DNA from 4 places in the Micromonospora sp. LOL_014 genome. Region 4 is predicted to be linked to each of the others. Evidence: riboswitches for the same ligand, from Rfam matches in the RefSeq annotation. Region 4 holds a riboswitch; each other region holds the start of a gene.
What was found. Region 4 has a riboswitch for cyclic di-AMP ahead of ACFHW1_RS07735 (coiled-coil domain-containing protein). Riboswitches for the same ligand answer to the same signal wherever they lie in the genome.

Region 1 (4,826 bases), on a different contig from region 4:
CGAAGGACCGAACGACCTCCACGACCTCTAACAAGGCAAAGGCACCGCGCCGAGCAACCACCACCGGAGCCCGGGCGACTCGGGCAGCCAGCCGACAGACCAAGAACGGTACAGCGCTCACGTCGCAGCTGGAGAGCGAGCTGGTCGCAGAGGCAGAGGCTGGATACGACCCCGACAGTCTCGCCCCCCGCCGGGTCGGCAGACCGCCGCTCTCCAGCAGCGGCGGCGCCTCGCACAAGATCAGCATCCGAGTTGATGACCAAACCTACGAAATGATCAAAAAGGTGGCAGAGCTGACGAACCGCAGCCCCAGCGAGTTGATCCGCGAAGTACTGCAGGCCGCGTACCCACGGAAGTAGGAACCTCGCGACGATCCCGCGTACGTACAGCGCAAGCCCTGGTTGGGATGATGGCCCCGACCAGGGCTTCGTGTGTTGGAGCGGGTGACGGGAATCGAACCCGCACTGTCAGCTTGGGAAGCTGATGTTCTGCCATTGAACTACACCCGCGAGCGGACCCACTCTACCCGGTCAGCCCGGTCACTGCGCAACAGGCCCGGCCGCCAACCGAGCACAGCATGGGGTACGGCTCGACACCCGTCGACCGGGCGTCAACGGGTAGGGCGTCGACGCGTCGGCCGGTGCCACGCGGCGGGTCAGCAGGCGACCGGGGTCGGCACCGGGTGGGAGACGCTGCCGCTGGTCGGGTCGAGCCAGACCTGGACGGCTGGTTGCCGTGGCGCCGCCGCCGCGTAGTGGCCGGTGCTGCCACCGCGTTGCGCCACCATCGCCACGTCGACGGAGAACTCGAACAGTCGCCAGTCGACGTGCGGCACGGCCCCGAGATCGCTGGCGAGCCGACCCACCTTGGCCCGATCGGTGACCGGATGCGCCCGACCTGCCAGGTACGCCTCGTCGTCACTCTCCTCCGGCGGGAACGAGTGCAGCGCGTACCGGCCATCCCGCTCCAGGTCACGCCGCTTCGGCGAGTCGATGATGAAGCAGAACAGCCCGTTGTCGGTGATCACCGGGGAGACCGGGTGCACCCGGGGACCACCGTCGGCTCGGACGGTGGCGAGGTAGCCGAGGCCGGGACCGTACTGCTGCATGAGGAGTCGGATCGCCGTGGCCAGGCGGGGCTCGTCGGCTGCGAACTCGGACCAGGTTGCCATGCGATGATTCTATCGAACATGTGTACGAGGAGATAGGGGGATCGCCCGTCCAGGCCAATCCGGGTACGTACCGGCCGGACAGCCGGCCGCGCGGTCGCACCGGCCGGACGGTCGCTATCGTGTGACGATGCTTCTCTCCGACCGGGACATCGTCGCGGAGACCAAGACCGGCGGACTCTCCCTCGAGCCGTTCGAACCTTCGCTCGTCCAGCCGTCGAGCATCGATGTCCGGCTCGACCGGTATTTCCGGGTCTTCAACAACCACCTGTACACCCACATCGACCCGGCGACTCGGCAGGACGATCTGACGTCCCAGGTCGAGGTGCCCAGCGGCGACCCGTTCGTACTGCACCCCGGTGAGTTCGTCCTCGCCTCCACGCTCGAGGTCGTCTCGCTCGGCGACGGCCTGGCCGCCCGGCTGGAGGGCAAGTCGAGCCTGGGTCGGCTGGGCCTGCTGACCCACTCCACCGCCGGCTTCATCGACCCCGGCTTCTCCGGCCACGTGACGTTGGAGTTGTCCAACGTGGCCAACCTGCCGATCAAGCTCTGGCCCGGGATGAGAATCGGCCAGCTGTGCATCTTCCGGCTCTCGTCGACGTCCGAGCATCCGTACGGGTCGGCGGTCTACGGATCCCGGTACCAGGGACAGCGTGGACCCACTCCGAGCCGGTCCTGGCAGCGGTGGCGCACCTGGCCGACCAGCTAAACCGGCTGGGCTGTCGCAGCGCCGGCGCGCCCGCGGTGGGGAGGCGAAAGGCGCCCTCCCAAGCCGGGGGGAGACATGGGAGGGCGCCTTTCCGGTGGCCGGTGCTGCCGCTTGACGGGGGGGATCAGCGGCACGCGCCAGGCCATGGGGAGGAGTGAGGTCTAGCCGGGCCTGCCGTAACTGTGCACACTCGAACCGATCTTGCGCATCTGCACAGGTTCGCCCGCCTGGGGGGCGTGCACGATCCAGCCGTTACCCACGTACATGCCGACGTGGGAGAGCCCGCTGTAGTAGAAGATGAGGTCGCCGGGGCGCAACTCGTCCCGGCTGACGTTGGCGGTCACCTGGCGCTGCCGGGCGGCGTTGTGCGGCAGCGCGACGCCGGCCTGCGCCCAAGCGGCCAGGGTGAGACCCGAACAGTCGTAGCTGCCCGGTCCCGCTGAACCCCAGACGTACGGCTTGCCGATCTGCGCACAGGCGAAGGTGACCGCCTTGCCGGCCGCACCGCCGGGGTAAGTCGCCGGGCAGGGCGCGGGACGCAGCGAGCCGAGGGTGTTGGTCGAGCCGTACGCCTCCAGGCGCAGGTCCTGCAACCGGTCAACCTCGGCGTCGATCTCCTTGGCCTTCGCCGCCAGCTGAGCCTCGGTGCTGGTCAGCTCGACGATCAAATCGTCGAGCGGGGCCTTCTTCGCGGCGTACTCGTTCCTGAGGTCGACGACGGCCTGCACGTCGCGGGCCTGCCGCCGGGCGAACTGGTCCAGCAGCTCGAGCTGGTCGGCGAGGTGGGTCGGCTTGCCATTGGTCAGGATCGCGTTGAAGACCGACGGACTACCACCCTTGTACGACCGGGCGGCGAACTCGCTGACCCGGTCCATCGCCAGGTCGATCTGGATCTGCAGTGGCTTGATCTTCTTCTGTAGTTCGTCCGCCTTCTTCTTCTTGGCGGCAAGGTCCTGCCGTACGGCATTGTGCCGTTCGATCGTTGGTTCGAGCTCGGCCCAGACCTCGTCGATCTGCGACTCGATCTCGGCGACGGTGGGCTGCGCCTGCGCCGGCGCTGCTACCAGCAGCAGACCGACGCCGGTGGTGGCGGCGACCAACGCGGAGAGTACTCGGCTAGGGTCGTGCGGCGATTTTCGCCGATGGTCGCGGCTGGACCACCGGAGGTATCGCCGAGGGGCGCTCGTAGCCACCGGACTCCTTCTCCCCAGACCGCCTACCGGGTTAGCTGCCGGGTTCGGGCGGAAAGGAGACGCCCTACCGCAGGTGGCCTGCGGATTCACCCCGGAAGTGCCGTGGGTCCCCGGCTCGCCGTCAGACGGCGATTAGGCGGTGTCAGGCCGAGGTCAACCCGGTTGGTTGACGTCCTCCCGACTCGACGATCCCCAAGAGTAGAGAGCGGCGTTCTCGCTACGCAAGCGAGAACATGGACTATCTCATTGAGTACACAGACGATTGCGTATCGTACATAGGCTGCCATCGCTCAAGCGTTCGAATTTTCCCGGGCGGACCGGCCCGTTCATACCGGTCCGCCCGTACGTTCGGCCAGCCAACGCGCGCCACTCAGATTGCCTCAGCAGGCTGGCTGACCTGCCACGATCAGCCGACCCGCTTGAATCCGGCGAGCGGCATGTTGTCGATGTTCTCCATCTGCACGGGTTGACCCGCGCGGGGAGCGTGCACCATCAGGCCATTACCGATGTAGATCCCCACGTGATGCAGATCACTGAAGAAGAATACGAGATCCCCGGGTTTGGCGTTGGCACGGCTGACCGAACTGCCCTGATTCCACTGAGTTCCGGTGTAATGCGTGAGGCTGACACCGGCACTTGCCCAGGCGTACTGGGTCAGGCCGGAACAGTCGAAGGCGTTCGGCCCGGTGGCACCCCAGACGTACGGCTTACCGAGCTGTGCGCAGGCGGTGCGGACCGCGGTTCCGGCGGCTCCGCCGACCGACACCGCCGGGCACGGGCCGGAGGCACCGGATCCGCCGGTGTAGCCGGTGGACTGGTACGCGGCGTTGCGCGCCCGTTCCAGGCGTTTGATCTCGGCGTTGATGGTTTTGCGCTGCTCGGCGAGCGTCTTGTCCTGTGCCTGCTGCTTCGTGATCAACTCGTCCAGCGTCTGCCGTTCGGCGAGATAGCGGTCCCGGGTCTCCAAAACAGCGGTGATCTTTTCCTGCCGACGCTTGGAGATTCGGTCCAGCACCACGAGCTGATCCGCCAGGCTGGTCGGCGATCCGGTCCGGAGCAGGGCGTTCAGTTCGCTCGACGGCCCGGTCCGGTAGTAGCGGTTGGCAACCTCGCCGATCTCGTCCGCCGCCAAGTTGGCCTGCAGGGACAGGGGGCGGATCTTCTCGTCGAGCGCGGCCGCTTTCTTCTCGTTGGCCTTGAGCTCGCTGTGCACCTTGTTGTACTGCTCGATGACCGGTTCCAGTTTCAGCCACTGGGCGTCCAACTCGGCTTCGATCTCAGCCAGCGTCGGCTCGGCGTGGGCCGGTCCAGCCGGGAAGACCAGCGCAGTTGCGGCAAGCAACAGCGCAATTGCGATACGTTGAGGAACCCGTACACACCAATGCTCTCCGCGTCGATACCGGGACCCACTGTGACGATGGATGTGCGAATTCGCGAGCGCACGTGCCATTGGCAGCGACTCCTTCAATGGTTCGATCGCTGGGGCCTCACGGGCGGGGGTACGGAGGCCGACATCCGCAGCGGTCGGTGCATCACCTTATTGGAAAGCGCGGTGTTCGTTCAAGACCGCCTGCCGCCTCCGCTTCCCCCGCAGCTACCGCTTCTCCTGCAGTCACCGGTCTGGGCGGTTAGCGTGATGACATGGAGTCGCTCAGCCTCGCGGAGGAGCTCGTCCTGCTCAGCTATGACGGTTCCGGGGCCGCGTCCGTCGCATCCCCGGAGCTCGACTATGCCGTCGCCGGGGCGGTGTTGTGCG
Region 2 (4,826 bases), on a different contig from region 4:
ACGGCGAGCAGTGGGGTGGAGGTTTCGGCGGTGTCGCCGACCCCGCCGGCGAGCTCGGTGCCGGAGGTCCAGACCGTCCGGGCCGGCGCCAGCAGGTTGTCCGGCGGTACGACCGGCAGCCGGGCCGGATACGCGAAGACCAGGCTGAGGTCGGCCCGGCCGGCCTCGTAGACGTAGACGGCGGTGGTGCCGTTGGCGACCGCGTTGTCGAACAGTTTGTCGAGCTGCAGCGCCCCGGACTCGTAGTAGAGCAGGGCGGCGGCGGTGCTGGCGGTACGCCGCAGCTCGGCGGCGACCACCTCGTCGCGCTGCCGCCCGTCGACCAGCAACGCGACGGCACCCATCCCGGCCAGGCCGACCACGTTGATCGCCATCACCAGCAGCGTGATCCGGATCCGCAGGTTACGCAGCCGGTCGGCGGTCTGCAGCGGCTTGCCACCCCGCCGATCGCGGCGGTTCACGACGGCACCCCGCCAATTCGGCCGGCGGTCACGACGGCGCCCCGCCAACCCGGTAGCCGACCCCGCGTACGGTGTGAATCAACTGCGGCTCGCCGAGCTTGCGGCGCAGCTGGGCGACCACCGCGTCCACCACGTTCGAGCTGGGGTCGGCGAGCTCGTCCCAACAGTGTTCGAACAGGTCGCTGCGGCTGGCCACCGCCGGGCGCCGGACCAGCAGCATTTCAAGTACGGCGAACTCCTTGCGGGTGAGCGTCAGCAGGACGCCGGCGCGGCGCACCTCCCGGCGGGCGGCGTCGACCTCCAGATCCGCCACCCGCAGCAGCGGTGGGGTGGTGGCGCCACGGCGTCGGCAGAGCGCCCGGACCCGCAGCACCAGTTCGGCGGTGACGAAGGGCTTCACCACGTAGTCGTCGACGCCGGCCTGAAACCCGGCGATCCGGTCCCCGGCGCTGTCCAGCGCGGTGAGCACCAGGGCCGGTGTGGTGAGCCCGGCCCGCCGTCGGTGGCCGAGCTGGTGCAGTGAGTCGCCTTCCGGAAGGATCCGGTCGAGCACCAGGCAGTCGTAGTCGTTGATGCTCATGCTCAGGTCGGCCTGGCTCCAGTCGGCCGCCTGGTCGACGGCGGATCCGCCGGAGCGCAGCGCGGTGACGACGGCACTGCGTACCTCGGGGTCGTCCTCGACCACCAGCACCCGCATGCGGGCGAGGCTAGCAAGCCGCCGTCACCAGCGCGTCTTCGACGAGGGTCAACCCGAGGACGCGCACCGGTCGCCGTTGAGCAGGAAGTCCGTCGGCGGCGGGTTGCTCGCCGAGTGCCTGACCACGAAACCGAGCTGTACGCTGCCGCCGGCCGGGATCCGGCTGTTCCACGGCGTGTTGGTGACGGTGATGTCCGGCGGGACCAGGTCGACCGGTAAGGGCCCGGCCCGACCGTCGCCGCAGATCGGGCGCGGCAACCCAGCCACTGCCCAGGCCCCAATACACAACGAAGCCTGCCGATGCATCGACAGGCCGGGCAGCGCTGTCGGACAGATCGGCGTCGCGGTCCTGACTTGTTGGCGATTCCCCGCCGTAACAATCGAGGACTAGCGTGGGGACGGGGAGGGCAACCCCCGTCCCCACCATCAGTTGCTGAACACGCACGAGCGGTCTGGCGTCCGGGTCGTGCGTGACGCGCGGGAGCCGGGCCACGCGAGTGGCTCTGGTTCCACCTCCTCTCGACAGGTGGTGCGCGGGCTGGCGGCGGAGTCCGGGCTTGGCCCGCCGCCAGCCTCGGGAGCTGTGCGGTTGACACGGTGATGTCGCCATCGCCGCGCCACGCGTCGACTACTTCAACGTGGGCACATCCATCGATGGAAGCGCTCCCATGCAGGGACTGTAGCCTGAGTCACGAGTTTGCGAAAGTCCGGCGGCTGATCAGCTCACGAAATGAAGGTGTGATGAGGCGTTCACGCCCATGTTCACCGGCCGAACTGCTGAACCGCCGTGGTTGCCCCGGCGACGATCAGCAGCGCATCCGGCGGGATCAACGTCTCAGGTCCCGCGTACCTCAGCTGCCGGTCCCGCTCCTTGATCCCGACCACCGTGATGCCGTACCGCTGACGTAGCCGGCACTCGGCCAACGTCCGGCCGGCGGCGTCCGGCGGGGCGCAGACCTTGGCGATGGCGAACCCGTCGTCGAACTCGATGAAGTCGAGCATCCGACTGGCCAGCAGGCGGGCTACCCGGTCACCCATCGCCGCCTCCGGAAGGATCACATGGTGCGCGCCGACCGAGGCGAGGATCCGGCCGTGCTTGGCGGTGACCGCCTTCGCCCAGACCTCCGGGACATCCAGCTCGGTCAGCGCCACCACGGTGAGGATGCTGGCCTCGACGTCCGAGCCGATGCCGACCACCGCGCGGGAGTAGTCGGCGACGCCACACTGGCGCAACGCCTGGTCATCGGTTGAATCCGCCTCGACCACCCTCGGCAGCCGCTCGGACCAGCGATGCACCCGTTTGGGATGCTCGTCGATGCCCAGCACGTCGTGGCCGAGGCGGAGCAGAGACTGGGCGACCTGACCACCGAACCGGCCGAGGCCGATCACCACCACGCTGTCGGCGTCCGGCGGCCCGACCGGGGAATCGTCATCTCTCACCGAAGATCCGTCCGACGCTACGACTTTCCCGCTTTTCCTCATACGCACTGTAGTCAGCCGCTAACCTCGGCGCAGCGATACCGACCCCTGACGACTTGTCGTACGCCGTCGAACGCAGAAAGTGGACATCACCGAAAGTCGTTGGCTGGTAACGGATTTTTCCAGCTCAGTCAGGATTGTCGAGGTGTTGATGCCGGTGACCAATCCGGTAAGCTTGCCGGCGGTCTTCGCCAGGCGGCGCCCACCGGTGCCGGCGGTGACCGCCGCCCAATCGCCCTCCGGGGTGAGCCGGGGAACCACGTTTCCACCGGGGTGAATCCGCGCCAGCGGTAGGGATCGTTCCGTCCCGAACCCGTCAGCTAACTCGGTCGGCGGCCAAGGAAAGGAACAGGATGACCGCACCCCTCCGCCGGCGGATTCCGACGGCCGCGGCCCTCGCCGCCGTCGCCGCCCTGCTCGCTGGGTTCGTCGTAGTGTCGCCAGCCGCCGCTCAGGATCCGGATGACGAAGGCGCCCCGCCACTGCTCAGCGAAGTGCTCGAATCGACCGGCCGGGGCTTCGTCGAAGCCAAGGCGGCGGTCGACGAGTCCCGCAAACGCCAGTTGAAGCTCAACCTCGAGTTGGAAAAGGTCGAGGAACGGATTTCCGCGCTGACCCCACAGATCGGCCAGGTCGCCTCCAACTCGTACCGTCTCGGCCGGATCACCCCGGTGATGGTCCTGCTCAACAGCGCGGACCCGGACGAGTTGCTGGAACGCGCCGAAGGCCTGGACATGATCGCCATGCACGACAACAAGCGGATTCGGGAGCTCAACGAGGCACGCGAACAGGCAGCTCGGGCAGTCGCCGCGATCGACGCCGAAGTGGCCCGCGAGGAACAGCAACTCGAGGCAATGGCCCGGCAGAAGGAAGAGGCCGAAAAGGCCCTGCAACTGGTCGGCGCGGTCGCCACCAACGGGTTCGTCTCGGCCACCTCGCCGGTCGCCGCCCAGGCGCCGCGTAACTCGGACGGTTCCTGGCCGTCCCAGTCGTGCAGTCTGGACGACCCCACCACGAGCGGCTGCATCACTCCGCGCACCATGCACGCGCTGAACGAAGCGAAAAAGGCCGGCTTCACCCGCTTCGTCTCCTGCTTCCGCCCCGGTGGGCCGTTCGAGCACCCCAAGGGGCGGGCCTGCGACTTCTCCGCCCAGCAGCAGGGGTTCGGCGGCGACGCCTTCGGCGACGACCGGCTGTACGGCAACAACCTGACCGCCTTCCTGGTCCGCAACGCCGACAAGCTCGGCATCCTCTACGTCATCTGGTACCGCCAGTTCTGGTCACCGACCACCGGTTGGAGTTCGTACAGCGGCGCCAACGGCGATCCCAACAGCGACCACACCAACCACGTACATCTGTCCCTGCTGTGACCTGACCTCCTCTCCTCGTGCGGTGCCGGGTCGGCCCGGCACCGCACGAGGAGGTGGTCAGTCGGTACGCGCCGACCGGCGTACCGGTGACCGGCCGGTCGGCTGCTGCGGCGGCGGACCGACCGGATTGGCCGGCGGGATCGCCCGGGTGACCGGCTTGTCCGCAGCCACCGTGATCGGCTCGCCGTGATGGGTAAGGTCAACGGTGGCGTTCGGGTCGACGTCACGCAGCGAATAGGTCACCTCGTCATGCTGGACCGCCACCCGCAGCCGCAGGCCCCGCCACATCATGGCGAACTCCAGCCGGTTGATCCGCTGCGGCAGCCGGGGAGCGAAGGTCAGCTCCCCGCCGTGGTCACGCATCCCCCCGAAGCCGGCGACCAGCGCGAGCCACGCCCCGGCCAGGGCGGCCACGTGGATGCCGTCGCGGGTGTTGCGGTTGATGTCGTGCAGGTCCATTAACGCGGCCTCACCCATGTAGTCGTGGGCGAGCTCCAGATGGCCGGTCTCCGCGGCTATCACCGACTGAGTGCACGCCGACAACGACGAGTCCCGCACCGTACGCCGCTCGTAGTAGGCGAAGTTGCGGGCCTTCTCCTGCTCGGTGAACGCGTCGCCCCGCCAGTGCATCGCCAGCGCCAGGTCGGCCTGCTTGACTACCTGCTTGCGGTACAGATCGAAGTACGGGTAGTGCAGCAGCAGCGGATAGTGGTCCTGCGGGGTGCCGGCGAAGTCCCACTCCTGGTGCCGGGTGAACCCGGCCGACTGCGGATGCACGCCCAGCTCGTCGTCGTACGGGACGTGCATCGACAGCGCCGC
Region 3 (4,826 bases), on a different contig from region 4:
GTACGGGTCCGGTCTGCCCCTGGCGTGACCGCCGCCCCCGGCCCGGACGACCCGGAGTTGTCCGCCTACAACAACTACCTGGCCTGGCTGAACGCGAATCCGCACGCCAGGGCCGGCGACTACCCGGGCTGACCGGAAGAGAAAGGGACGGACGACAGTGTCAGGCGCACTCACCCGGTACCGGCTGATCGCGTACGTGGTCGGCGTGGTGCTGATCCTGCTGATGGTGATCGGCATGCCGTTGAAGTACCTGTTCGACCGGGCCATCGTGGTCGAGACGGTCGGGCCGGCGCACGGGTTCCTCTACATGGTCTATCTGGTCGCCGCGTTCGACCTGGCCCGGCGGGCCAACTGGTCACTCGGCCGGATCCTGGCGATCATGCTGGCCGGGACGGTGCCGTTCGTGTCGTTCTACGCCGAGCGGGTGGTCAGCCGCTGGGCGAGCGAGCAACCGCGTACCGAGCCGGACAAGGTGTTCACCGGCTGAGACCGGGCGGGCGGTGACCGGTTGACGGTGCCCCGGCCGGGCCGGCACCGTCGTCGGGCCGACCCGGCCGGGGCGTACGGCCGACGTTGTCGGCGGCCGGGGAGCCGAGCCTCGTGCGGCGTCGGATCAACCCATCGTGTGGCCGCCGGAGCTGGTCGGCGCACCGGACAGCCCGGCGACGAATGCCGACCAGGCTGCTGCCGAGAATTCCAGGTGCACTCCGGGGTCGGTGGAGTTGCGCACCCCGACCGCCGAGCCGATCTCGGCTACCTCGACGCAGGTCGTCGCCTCGCAGCGGCGGCTCTTACGCCACGCCGGACCGGCAGTGCTGATCACAGTCACCTAGACTCCTTAATAAGGATAAATCGGTAAATTTGCCATCAGAGCACGCAGGCAATCGGGCGGACTGTATCAGTCCCCGATCTTGCCGACGCGACTGGGCGACACCGCGAAAACCCGGTGAAACCGCCGTTCGGACCATGCGGAGGGCCGGCCGTCCTTAGCAGACCTGACGGCGGCGGTGTAGCGTGCAACAGGGTGGCAACCAGCCAGGTGGCACTCTGCAAGGCACCCCCCCGGAGCGTTCCCATGCCTGCCCGACACCAGGGCCCGACCATCGGGCGTCGCCGGCTGCGTGCGGCGCTACGCCGGGCACGCGATGCCGCCGCGCTGACCCAGGACTACGTCGCCGCTCAAATGGACTGGTCGCTGTCGAAGCTGATCCGGATCGAGTCGGGTTCGGTCAGCATCTCGACCAACGACGTCAAGGCTTTGCTGGACCTGTACGGCGTACGCGACCAGCAGCAGGTGCAGGAGCTCGTCGAGCTGGCCCGGGCGGCACGACGGCGCGCCTGGTGGAGCGGCTACAAGGATCGGGTGCCGGCCGCCTACGCGGCCTACATCGGGCTGGAGGCGGAAGCGTCGGCACTGCGGTACTTTCAGCCAATCAGCTTCCCCGGCCTGCTGCAGACCGAGGAGTACGCCCGCGCGGTGATCCCGGCCGACGGCCCGCACCATGTACCGGCGGCCGAGATCGAAGGGCGGGTGCAGATCCGGCTGGCCCGCCAGCACGAGGTGCTCTTCGGCGCCGATCCGCCGCAGATCGAGGTGATCATCGACGAGGCTGCGCTGCGCCGGATGACCGGCGGCCCGCGGGTGCTGCGCGAGCAGCTCCAGCATGTGGCGAAGATGTCAGCGGCGCCTCATGTCACGGTCCGGGTGCTGCCGTTCGCCGCCGGAAGCAACACGGTGCTCGGGCCGTTCGTCATCCTGCACTTCGCCGACCAGGCCGACGCTGACGTGGTGTACGTGGAGAGCGCTCTGGTCGAGGAGGTCATCGACCGGGCCGACGAGGTCCGGCCGTACCAGCATGTCTTCGACCGACTACGGGCGGAATCCCTGTCGCCAGCCGACTCGGTGGCGATGCTGCACGACCTCGCCCGGCGGCTGGACGGGCCGGACGCGGGCTGATCGACGTCGACCAGCCCGCCGACGACCGCGACGGCGGCCGGGCCCGCTCACCGCTGGTCGGGCACCCACGGCTCGATGGTGACCGGCTCGGACAGACCGGCCAGCCGGGAGATCTCCCGAGCCCGCATCAACGCCCGGCTCACCTGGCCGTACTGGCGTTCGTCGTCGGTGCTGAACAGCAGCAACAGCAGTCCCTGGTGACGGCCCCATAGTTCGTACGCCCGCGGCCGCAACCGGTCGCCGAGCCAGGCGACCGCCACCGGCACGAACGCAGCCGCCAGCATGGCGAGGTAGACACCCGCGCTGACCTCGTCCAACCCGCGGGTGTAGCCGACGGTCACCGCGACCGCCGCCAGGGTCAGGGCGGTCACCGCGATCACCCGGCCGGTGAGCCGGTCGCGGGCGCCTCGCGCGGTCCGGAGTTCGGTGAGGTCGCGGACGGCGAAACGCCGGCCGGCCACGACGAACCATTCACCGGTCACGCAGATGCCGGGCTGCCGGTAGAAGGTCCGTCCGACACTGGAGCCGGACTGGGCGGGCACCGGGGAACCGCGTCGGGGTGGGGTCTGGCGAGTAGCACGCATAGCTGCCTCCGAAGGGCTCGTGCGGCGCTGACCTTGCGGGTCCATTGTGCAAACAGCTAGCTACTCGATGGAAGGTGGTCATTCTGCCACCTAGCAGAATGACGTACGGCAGGCCGCGTCCTGGATGGCGAATCAGACCTTTTGCGGCTATTCATCCGGATAGCTTACTGACGACAACCGCACAGACCGACTAATGACGCATTATTCGCAATTGATCAGACGCTGTCCAATGACGACGCGCCGGAGTCAACCGGTCACGCGAAGACAACAGGAATGTTGCCCAGAGCAGCCAACCGTCACATCCAGTAACTGTCAACGGGCTCCGGCCAGTTCCATGCCACGGATCACGATCGCAGCACTTTCCGCGTCGCAACCTTGCGGCTAAGTTGGACCAGCTGGTCCGGTCACCAGTCGCCGGGAAGCGGTGACGCCGGTCCAGTGCCGCCGAATCGCCGTCCTGAGATTATCTGACGTTACAAACAGTGATCTCACGGTTGCGATCCGGGGACCCATCGGCAACTGGGGTGAATCCGCGGTTCACCGCGGTAGGGCGAACTTCCCGCCCGAATCCGTCAGCTAACCCGGTAGGCGGCGAGGAAGAAGGGTTCTGCGTTCTTGTCAACAGCGCGGATTCTGCTGCGCACCCTGATGCTGGCCGGCGTAAGCCTCGGCCTGGTGGTACCGGCGACCGCCGCGACCGCCCAGCCGACGGTCAGCGAACTCACGCAGCAGATCGACGAGGAATCCGAAGAGCTGGCCAAGGTCGTCGAGTCGTACAACCGGCTCAGGGAGGAGGCCAAGGCCACCCGGGCGGCGGCCGAGGAGATCGACGCCAAGCTCGGCCCGCTGCAGGCCGAACTCGCGGCAGCGCAGACCGAGGTCGGTCAGATCGCGGTCAACGCGTACAAGACCGGCGGGTTGAGCACCGCGAGCGCCCTGCTCGACGGCACCTCCGGCAGCTTTATCCACCGGCTCGGCACCCTGGACCACCTGGCCCGGGACCGGCAGCAGCGGCTCAGCGAGTTCACCAGCACCCAACTGACCTACCTGGCCGAGCAGGAGAAGCTGCAGGCGGCACTGAAGAAGCAGGACGCCCAGGTCAAGGAGCTCGCCGACCGCAAGAAGAGCATCGAAGCGGACATCGACGAGCTGATGGACAAGCGGGAACGGGCCTACGGTGCCGCGAGCGAGACCGGCTCGTCGTACACCGGAACCGTCCCGTCGGTGTCCGGTGCCGCCGGCTCGGTCGTCGAGTTCGCGTACGGAGCCATCGGCAAGCCGTACGTCTGGGCTGCCAGCGGCCCGAACGGTTACGACTGCTCGGGCCTGACGCTTGCCGCGTGGCGTACCGCCGGCAAGAGCCTGCCGCACAACGCGGCGATGCAGTGGGACGTGGTCGCGAAGATCGACCGTGGCGCACTGCAGCCCGGTGACCTGGTGTTCTACAACGGTCTCGCCCACGTCGGCCTGTACGTGGGCGGCGGCCAGGTGATCCACGCACCCACCTTCGGCCGTACCGTCGAGCTGGCCAGCGTGGACATGATGCCGCCGTACGGCTACGGCCGGGTCCGCTGACCCGGTCGCTCGCGCGACACTGCCGACGGCCCGGCATCCGCAAGGCGGATGCCGGGCCGTCGGCAGTTCGTCGGTGGGTTGTCAGTTCATCGGCGGATCAGGTCGCCTGCAGCCGATTCGTCAGGCCGCCTGCAGCCCTTCCGCCCGGGCCAGCTCCCGCAGCCGGCCCAGCGCCTGGATCTCCAGCTGACGGATGCGCTCCCGGGACAGTGAGAAGCGCGAAGCGACCTCGGTCAGCGAGTGCTCCCGCCCGTCCTCCAAGCCGTACCGGGCCCGCATGATGCCGGCGGACCGGTCGTCCAGGTGGTTGAGCAGGCCCTCGATCCGCTGCCGCTCCAAACCGGTGAGCACGATGTCCTCCGGCGACGGTGCGTCGCTGTCGGCCACCAGGTCGCCCAGGTTGGTGTCGCCGTCGTCGCCGACCGGGGTGTCCAGCGACACCGTGTCCTGCGACCACCGCACCAGCTCGTGCACCCGCTCGACCGGCACGCCGAGCGAGGCGGCGATCTGCTCCGGCTCCGGGTCCGAACCGAGCTCCCGGGTCAACTGGCGGGCCACGTTGCGCATCCGGTTGACGTCCTCGACCAGGTGCACCGGAAGCCGTACGGTCCGCTCCTGCTGGGCGATCGCCCGGCTGATGGCCTGCCGAATCCACCAGGTCGCGTAGGTGGAGAACTTGAAACCACGCTCGTAGTCGAACTTCTCCACCG
Region 4 (4,826 bases):
CGCAACGAGGTCCGGCGGGCCGGTATCGACGGGTTGTTCGAGGCGTTGTGGGCGCAGGCCCGGCAGTTGGTGGCCCCGGCCCGGCTGCCCGGCCAGGCCGAGTTCGAGGACGAGTTGTCGGACCGGGACGATTTTCGGGACTTCCTGCGGGCCTGGTGGCCCCGGCTGCTGCCGCGACACGTGCTGGGCTGGCTGGCTCGGCCGGACCGGCTGCGTCGGTACGCGCGGGGAGTGCTCGACCCGGCCGAGATCACGGTGCTGGCCGATTCGTTCGGTGACCTGGCGGACAACGGGCTGACGATCGCGGACGTGGCGCTGCTGGACGAGTTGGACGAACTGCTCGGCCGGCCACCCCAGCCCCGCCGCCGGCACCGGGATCCGTTCCAGATGGCCGGCGGGGTGCGTGAGGTGACGACCTTCGCCGACCGGGACCGGGCGGCCCGTGCCGCCGCCCGGGAGCGGCCGGCCGACTACCGGGAGTACGCCCACGTGGTGGTCGACGAGGCACAGGACGTGTCGCCGATGCAGTGGCGGATGATCGGGCGCCGGGGCCGGCTCGCCTCCTGGACAGTGGTCGGAGATCCGGCGCAGACCGCGTGGACCGGAGATCCGGCCGAGCTCGCCCAGGCCCGGGACCGGGCGTTGGGGCGGCGGCCGCAGCGGGAGTTCCAGCTGACCACGAACTACCGCAACCCGGCGGAGATCTTCGAACTGGCCGCCGAGGTGATCCGCGAGGTCGCTCCGGACGCCCCGTTGCCGACGGCGGTCCGATCGACCGGGGTGGCGCCGCGCCGGGACCGGGTAGCTGCGGCGGTGCTGCCGGCTGCCGTCCGTACCGCGACCGCCGAGATGCTGGCCGCCGTGGAGGGGACGGTCGGCGTCATCGCCGCGGTGGCCCGGCGGGACGAGGTCGCCGGCTGGCTCGGCGAGCTGACGACCTCCCGGCTACAGGTGGTGTCGAGCCTGCAGGCGAAGGGCATGGAGTACGACGCGGTGGTGCTGGTGGCCGGCGAGGAGATCCGTGCCGAGTCCGAGGCCGGGGTGCGCACGCTCTACGTCGCGCTCTCCCGGGCGACGCAGCGGCTGGTCACCATCGACCTCGACCCGGAGTCGACTGCACATATTGCTATGTGAGCATTAGTCTACTGACGAGACGCCGGGCAACGGAGGGTGGCAGGCGTGGGAGTCGGACACGATCACAGCGCCGGGAGCACCGGCCAGCGACACTACGGGCGTCTCTGGGCCGCCTTCGCCCTGCTGGCGGGCTTCATGGTCGTCGAGGCGGTCACCGCGCTGGCCACCGGCTCCCTGGCGCTGCTGTCCGACGCCGGGCACATGTTCACCGACGTGCTCGGCATCGGCATGGCGCTCGCGGCGATAGCCGCGACTCGGCGACCGACCGGGGAGCCGCAGCGAACCTTCGGCCTCTACCGCCTCGAGGTGCTGGCCGCGCTGGCGAACGCCGTACTGCTCGCCGGGGTCGCGCTCTACGTCCTGGTGGAGGCGGCCCGCCGGTTCGCCGATCCAGAGCCGGTGACGGTCGGCCCGATGCTGATGGTGGCGGTCGCCGGACTGCTCGCCAACATCGTCGCCTTCGCCCTGCTGCGCCAGGGGGCCGGGGAGAGCCTCAACGTACGGGGCGCCTACCTGGAGGTACTCGGCGACCTGCTCGGCTCGGTGGGGGTGCTGGTGGCCGCCACGGTGATCGCCACCACCGGCTGGTGGTACGCCGACCCGCTGGTCGCCGTCGGTGTCGGGGTGTTCATCCTGCCACGCACCTGGCGGCTGGCCCGGGCCGCGCTGCGCATCCTGGTGCAGGCGGCGCCGGAGCATGTGGAGGTCGCCCGGGTCCACCGCCGGCTGGCCATCGTGCCGGGCGTCTGCGACGTGCACGACCTCCACGTCTGGACGCTCACCCCGGGCATGGAGGTGGCCTCGGCACACCTGGCCGTGACCCCGTCGGCCGATATCGGCACGGTGCTGCGGGACGCCCGGACGGCCCTGCACGACGAGTTCGGTATCGAGCACGCGACGCTGCAGATCGAGCCGCTGGCCCCCGCCGACTCCTGCGGACCGGCCGACTGGTGATTAGCAGATGCTTAAGTTTCGTGACCTTACCGCGACGGTCACAGCCACGATATACGTATATTTCTGATTTTTCCAGACATAACATGGCTATCGATACCGGGACGACGACCCGGGGAGCCGGTAGTCTCGGCCCCGGTCTCCGCTCGGGCGGCGCCCCTCCGGCGCCCGCGGAGGCCGTCGCCTAATCGCCGTACGGCGAGCCGGGGAACCACGTACCTGGGGTGCATCCGCGTCACGCGGTAGGGATCTTCCGTCCCGAACCCGTCAGCTAACCCGGTCGGCGGCTGACGGAAGGAATGCACAGTGTCGCGCACAGTCCACAGAAAAACCCGATTCACGTTATTGGCGGCGTTGACCGCCGCCCTGATGGCCGTCACCGGCACCCCGACCGGCTCGCCGGCCGGAGCCGCCCTGCCCGCCAACCGGCCCGACCGGGTCGACAACGAGGGAGGCACCGACAGCCTGCGCAAGGAGCTCGATGCGGCCTCGAAGGGCTGGATCGACGCCAAGGCGGCGCTCAACCATTCGAAGGACCGGCAGAAGAAGCTGTCCGAGCAGCTCGACACGGTCGGTGCTGAACTGGAGCAACGGAACAGGAACGTCGGGCACATCGTCGACCGCGCGTACCGCAACGGCCGGCTCGGCCCGGTCTCCGCGCTACTCAACAGCACCTCGCCGGAAGGGTTCATCGACCGGGCGGCGGCGCTGAGCGCGGTGACCGCCAACGAGGAGAAGCAGCTCCGCGAGCTGTACCGTACCCGTGACCAGGTGACCAGGTCCAAGGCCGCGATCGAGCATGAGATCCGGGAGCAGCAGAAGCAGGTCACCATCATGGACCAGCGCCGGAACCAGGCGGAGCGGGCACTGGCCGTCGCGGTCGCCGCCGAGAAGCAGGCGGAGGAACAGGCGAGGCAGCAGGCGGCGGAGGAGGCCGAACGGGCGGCCGCCGCCAGCGGTTCCTCCGGCTCCGGGTCGTCGGGATCCGGTTCCTCCGGCTCCGGGTCGTCGGGATCCGGGTCGTCGGGATCCGGGTCGTCGGGATCCGGGTCGTCGGGATCCGGGTCGTCCAACGCGTCGGCGACCCCGGCTCCGCGCAACGCGAACGGTTCCTGGCCGGCCGAGTCGTGCAACGTCGACGACCCCACCACCTCCGGCTGCATCACGCCCCGTACGCTGCACGCCCTGAACCAGGCGAAGGCTGCCGGCTTCACCCGCTACGTGTCCTGCTTCCGCAACGGCAGCTCCGGCGAGCACCCCAAGGGCCGGGCGTGTGACTTCGCCGCCCAGCCCAACGGCTTCGGTGGAGTGGCGACCGGCGGTGACAAGAGCTACGGCGACAACCTCGCGAACTACTACATCAACAACGCCGACCGGCTCGGTGTGCTCTACGTGATCTGGTACAAGCGGATCTGGCTGCCCAGCAGCGGCTGGAAGACGTACAGCGGTGCGGGTGGCGACCCGTCCAGCGACCACACCAACCACGTGCACCTGTCGGTGTACTGACGTCGCGCGCATGGGGGCGGACGGCCACGTCGGCGGCCGACCGCCCCCATTTTCTATTCGCGACGGAATCAGCATACGGAGTTATTTGCGCAGCATCGGCAGACCGATCGGCATAACGACCGACGGCCACCGGCAACTATGCGAGAGCGCTCTACCACCACGCAGTCACACCCGGCTCACGCTGGGCACATTGCAGCTCGCGCGACTGAGAGAGCGCTCTCACAGTTAGATATATAGCAGCAGCGGTACGGCTGTCAACAGACCGCGACGACCCCGTGCCGGATGCACGAAACTTCATGTCGGGATATTGACAGAAGCCCGCATGTCTGGTGACCTCCTGGCAATAACTCATTAATGGTCGTGAAAATTTTCGCGATCGTGGACCGCGCCCTACCCAACCCGGAGGCACCATGAACCTGTCGATCCGTGGCGCGCGAACAGGTCGTACGCCGCGCCGGATCCTGGCAGCCACCACCGTGACGGCGCTGGCCGCCACCGGACTGATCTTCGGCGTACTGCGCACCGCCGACGCCGCCATCGTCGGCGCCGGCAGCTACACCACCACCCGTCCGGCGGGCGCGGCCGCCCCGACCGCCTGCGGCAGCATCTCCGCCAACCCCCGGCAGTACGTCACGGGCAGCGCCCCGGCTGGCGCGGTGCCGACCAACGACTGGTGGTCGTCGCTGTTGTTCAAGCGGTACAACTGTGCCTACTCCGACCCGCTGCACGCCCACCCGATGTCGTTCCAGCCGACCGCTGGCGGGCTCGGCGTCTCCTACACCACCGAGGCGGCGATCTCCGGCACATCGACCGGCGTCGGCGAATACCACTACCCGTACACCCGGGAGTTCACCCTCGGCGTCGCCGGACTCAACGCCCCGGACGTCAAGGTCGACGGCTGGACCGACTGGACGGTCAGCCCGTACTGGTCCGACGGCACCCGTACCCTGCGCGCGACCGTCGGCCACGGCCTGCCGTTCGTATACGCCCAGGTCACCGGCGGCAACGCCGAGCTATCGTTCCCCGGCACCCCGACGGTCTGGCACCACAGCGGCACCCGGGTCGGCTTCTCCATGCGCGGCCACGACTACGTCGCCTACGCCCCCAGCGGAGCGACCTGGTCCGTCAACGGGACCACCATCAGCTCCACCCTCGCCGGCCGCAGCTACTTCTCCGTCGCGCTGCTGCCGACCGGCGCCGGCACCAGCGCCGCCCGGCGCACCGCGCTGATGGAC

Region 1: another riboswitch for cyclic di-AMP. It lies ahead of ACFHW1_RS04415 (NlpC/P60 family protein); the one in region 4 lies ahead of ACFHW1_RS07735 (coiled-coil domain-containing protein).
Region 2: another riboswitch for cyclic di-AMP. It lies ahead of ACFHW1_RS00375 (coiled-coil domain-containing protein); the one in region 4 lies ahead of ACFHW1_RS07735 (coiled-coil domain-containing protein).
Region 3: another riboswitch for cyclic di-AMP. It lies ahead of ACFHW1_RS14870 (NlpC/P60 family protein); the one in region 4 lies ahead of ACFHW1_RS07735 (coiled-coil domain-containing protein).

What each region holds. Positions count from the first base shown of each region.
Region 1 is NZ_JBHMIP010000003.1:217,779-222,604, reverse strand. It holds gene ACFHW1_RS04435 (ribbon-helix-helix protein, CopG family) at 1-359, shown strand, start outside; tRNA gene ACFHW1_RS04430 (tRNA-Gly) at 436-509, opposite strand; gene ACFHW1_RS04425 (pyridoxamine 5'-phosphate oxidase family protein) at 656-1,171, opposite strand; gene dcd (dCTP deaminase) at 1,299-1,877, shown strand; gene ACFHW1_RS04415 (NlpC/P60 family protein) at 2,039-2,977, opposite strand; cyclic di-AMP (ydaO/yuaA leader) riboswitch at 3,076-3,219, opposite strand; gene ACFHW1_RS04410 (NlpC/P60 family protein) at 3,477-4,520, opposite strand; gene ACFHW1_RS04405 (GOLPH3/VPS74 family protein) at 4,712-4,826, shown strand, end outside.
Region 2 is NZ_JBHMIP010000001.1:82,864-87,689, reverse strand. It holds gene ACFHW1_RS00395 (sensor histidine kinase) at 1-461, opposite strand, end outside; gene ACFHW1_RS00390 (winged helix-turn-helix domain-containing protein) at 490-1,158, opposite strand; gene ACFHW1_RS00385 (cellulose binding domain-containing protein) at 1,207-1,416, opposite strand; gene ACFHW1_RS00380 (potassium channel family protein) at 1,921-2,598, opposite strand; cyclic di-AMP (ydaO/yuaA leader) riboswitch at 2,853-2,988, shown strand; gene ACFHW1_RS00375 (coiled-coil domain-containing protein) at 2,991-4,007, shown strand; gene ACFHW1_RS00370 (glycoside hydrolase family 65 protein) at 4,065-4,826, opposite strand, start outside.
Region 3 is NZ_JBHMIP010000015.1:14,871-19,696, reverse strand. It holds gene ACFHW1_RS14895 (hypothetical protein) at 1-132, shown strand, start outside; gene ACFHW1_RS14890 (DUF3817 domain-containing protein) at 158-487, shown strand; gene ACFHW1_RS14885 (DUF397 domain-containing protein) at 614-829, opposite strand; gene ACFHW1_RS14880 (helix-turn-helix domain-containing protein) at 1,076-1,957, shown strand; gene ACFHW1_RS14875 (DUF6232 family protein) at 2,005-2,541, opposite strand; cyclic di-AMP (ydaO/yuaA leader) riboswitch at 3,015-3,146, shown strand; gene ACFHW1_RS14870 (NlpC/P60 family protein) at 3,157-4,116, shown strand; gene ACFHW1_RS14865 (sigma-70 family RNA polymerase sigma factor) at 4,237-4,826, opposite strand, start outside.
Region 4 is NZ_JBHMIP010000006.1:159,378-164,203, reverse strand. It holds gene ACFHW1_RS07745 (HelD family protein) at 1-1,134, shown strand, start outside; gene ACFHW1_RS07740 (cation diffusion facilitator family transporter) at 1,180-2,088, shown strand; cyclic di-AMP (ydaO/yuaA leader) riboswitch at 2,257-2,387, shown strand; gene ACFHW1_RS07735 (coiled-coil domain-containing protein) at 2,392-3,591, shown strand; gene ACFHW1_RS07730 (glycosyl hydrolase) at 4,002-4,826, shown strand, end outside.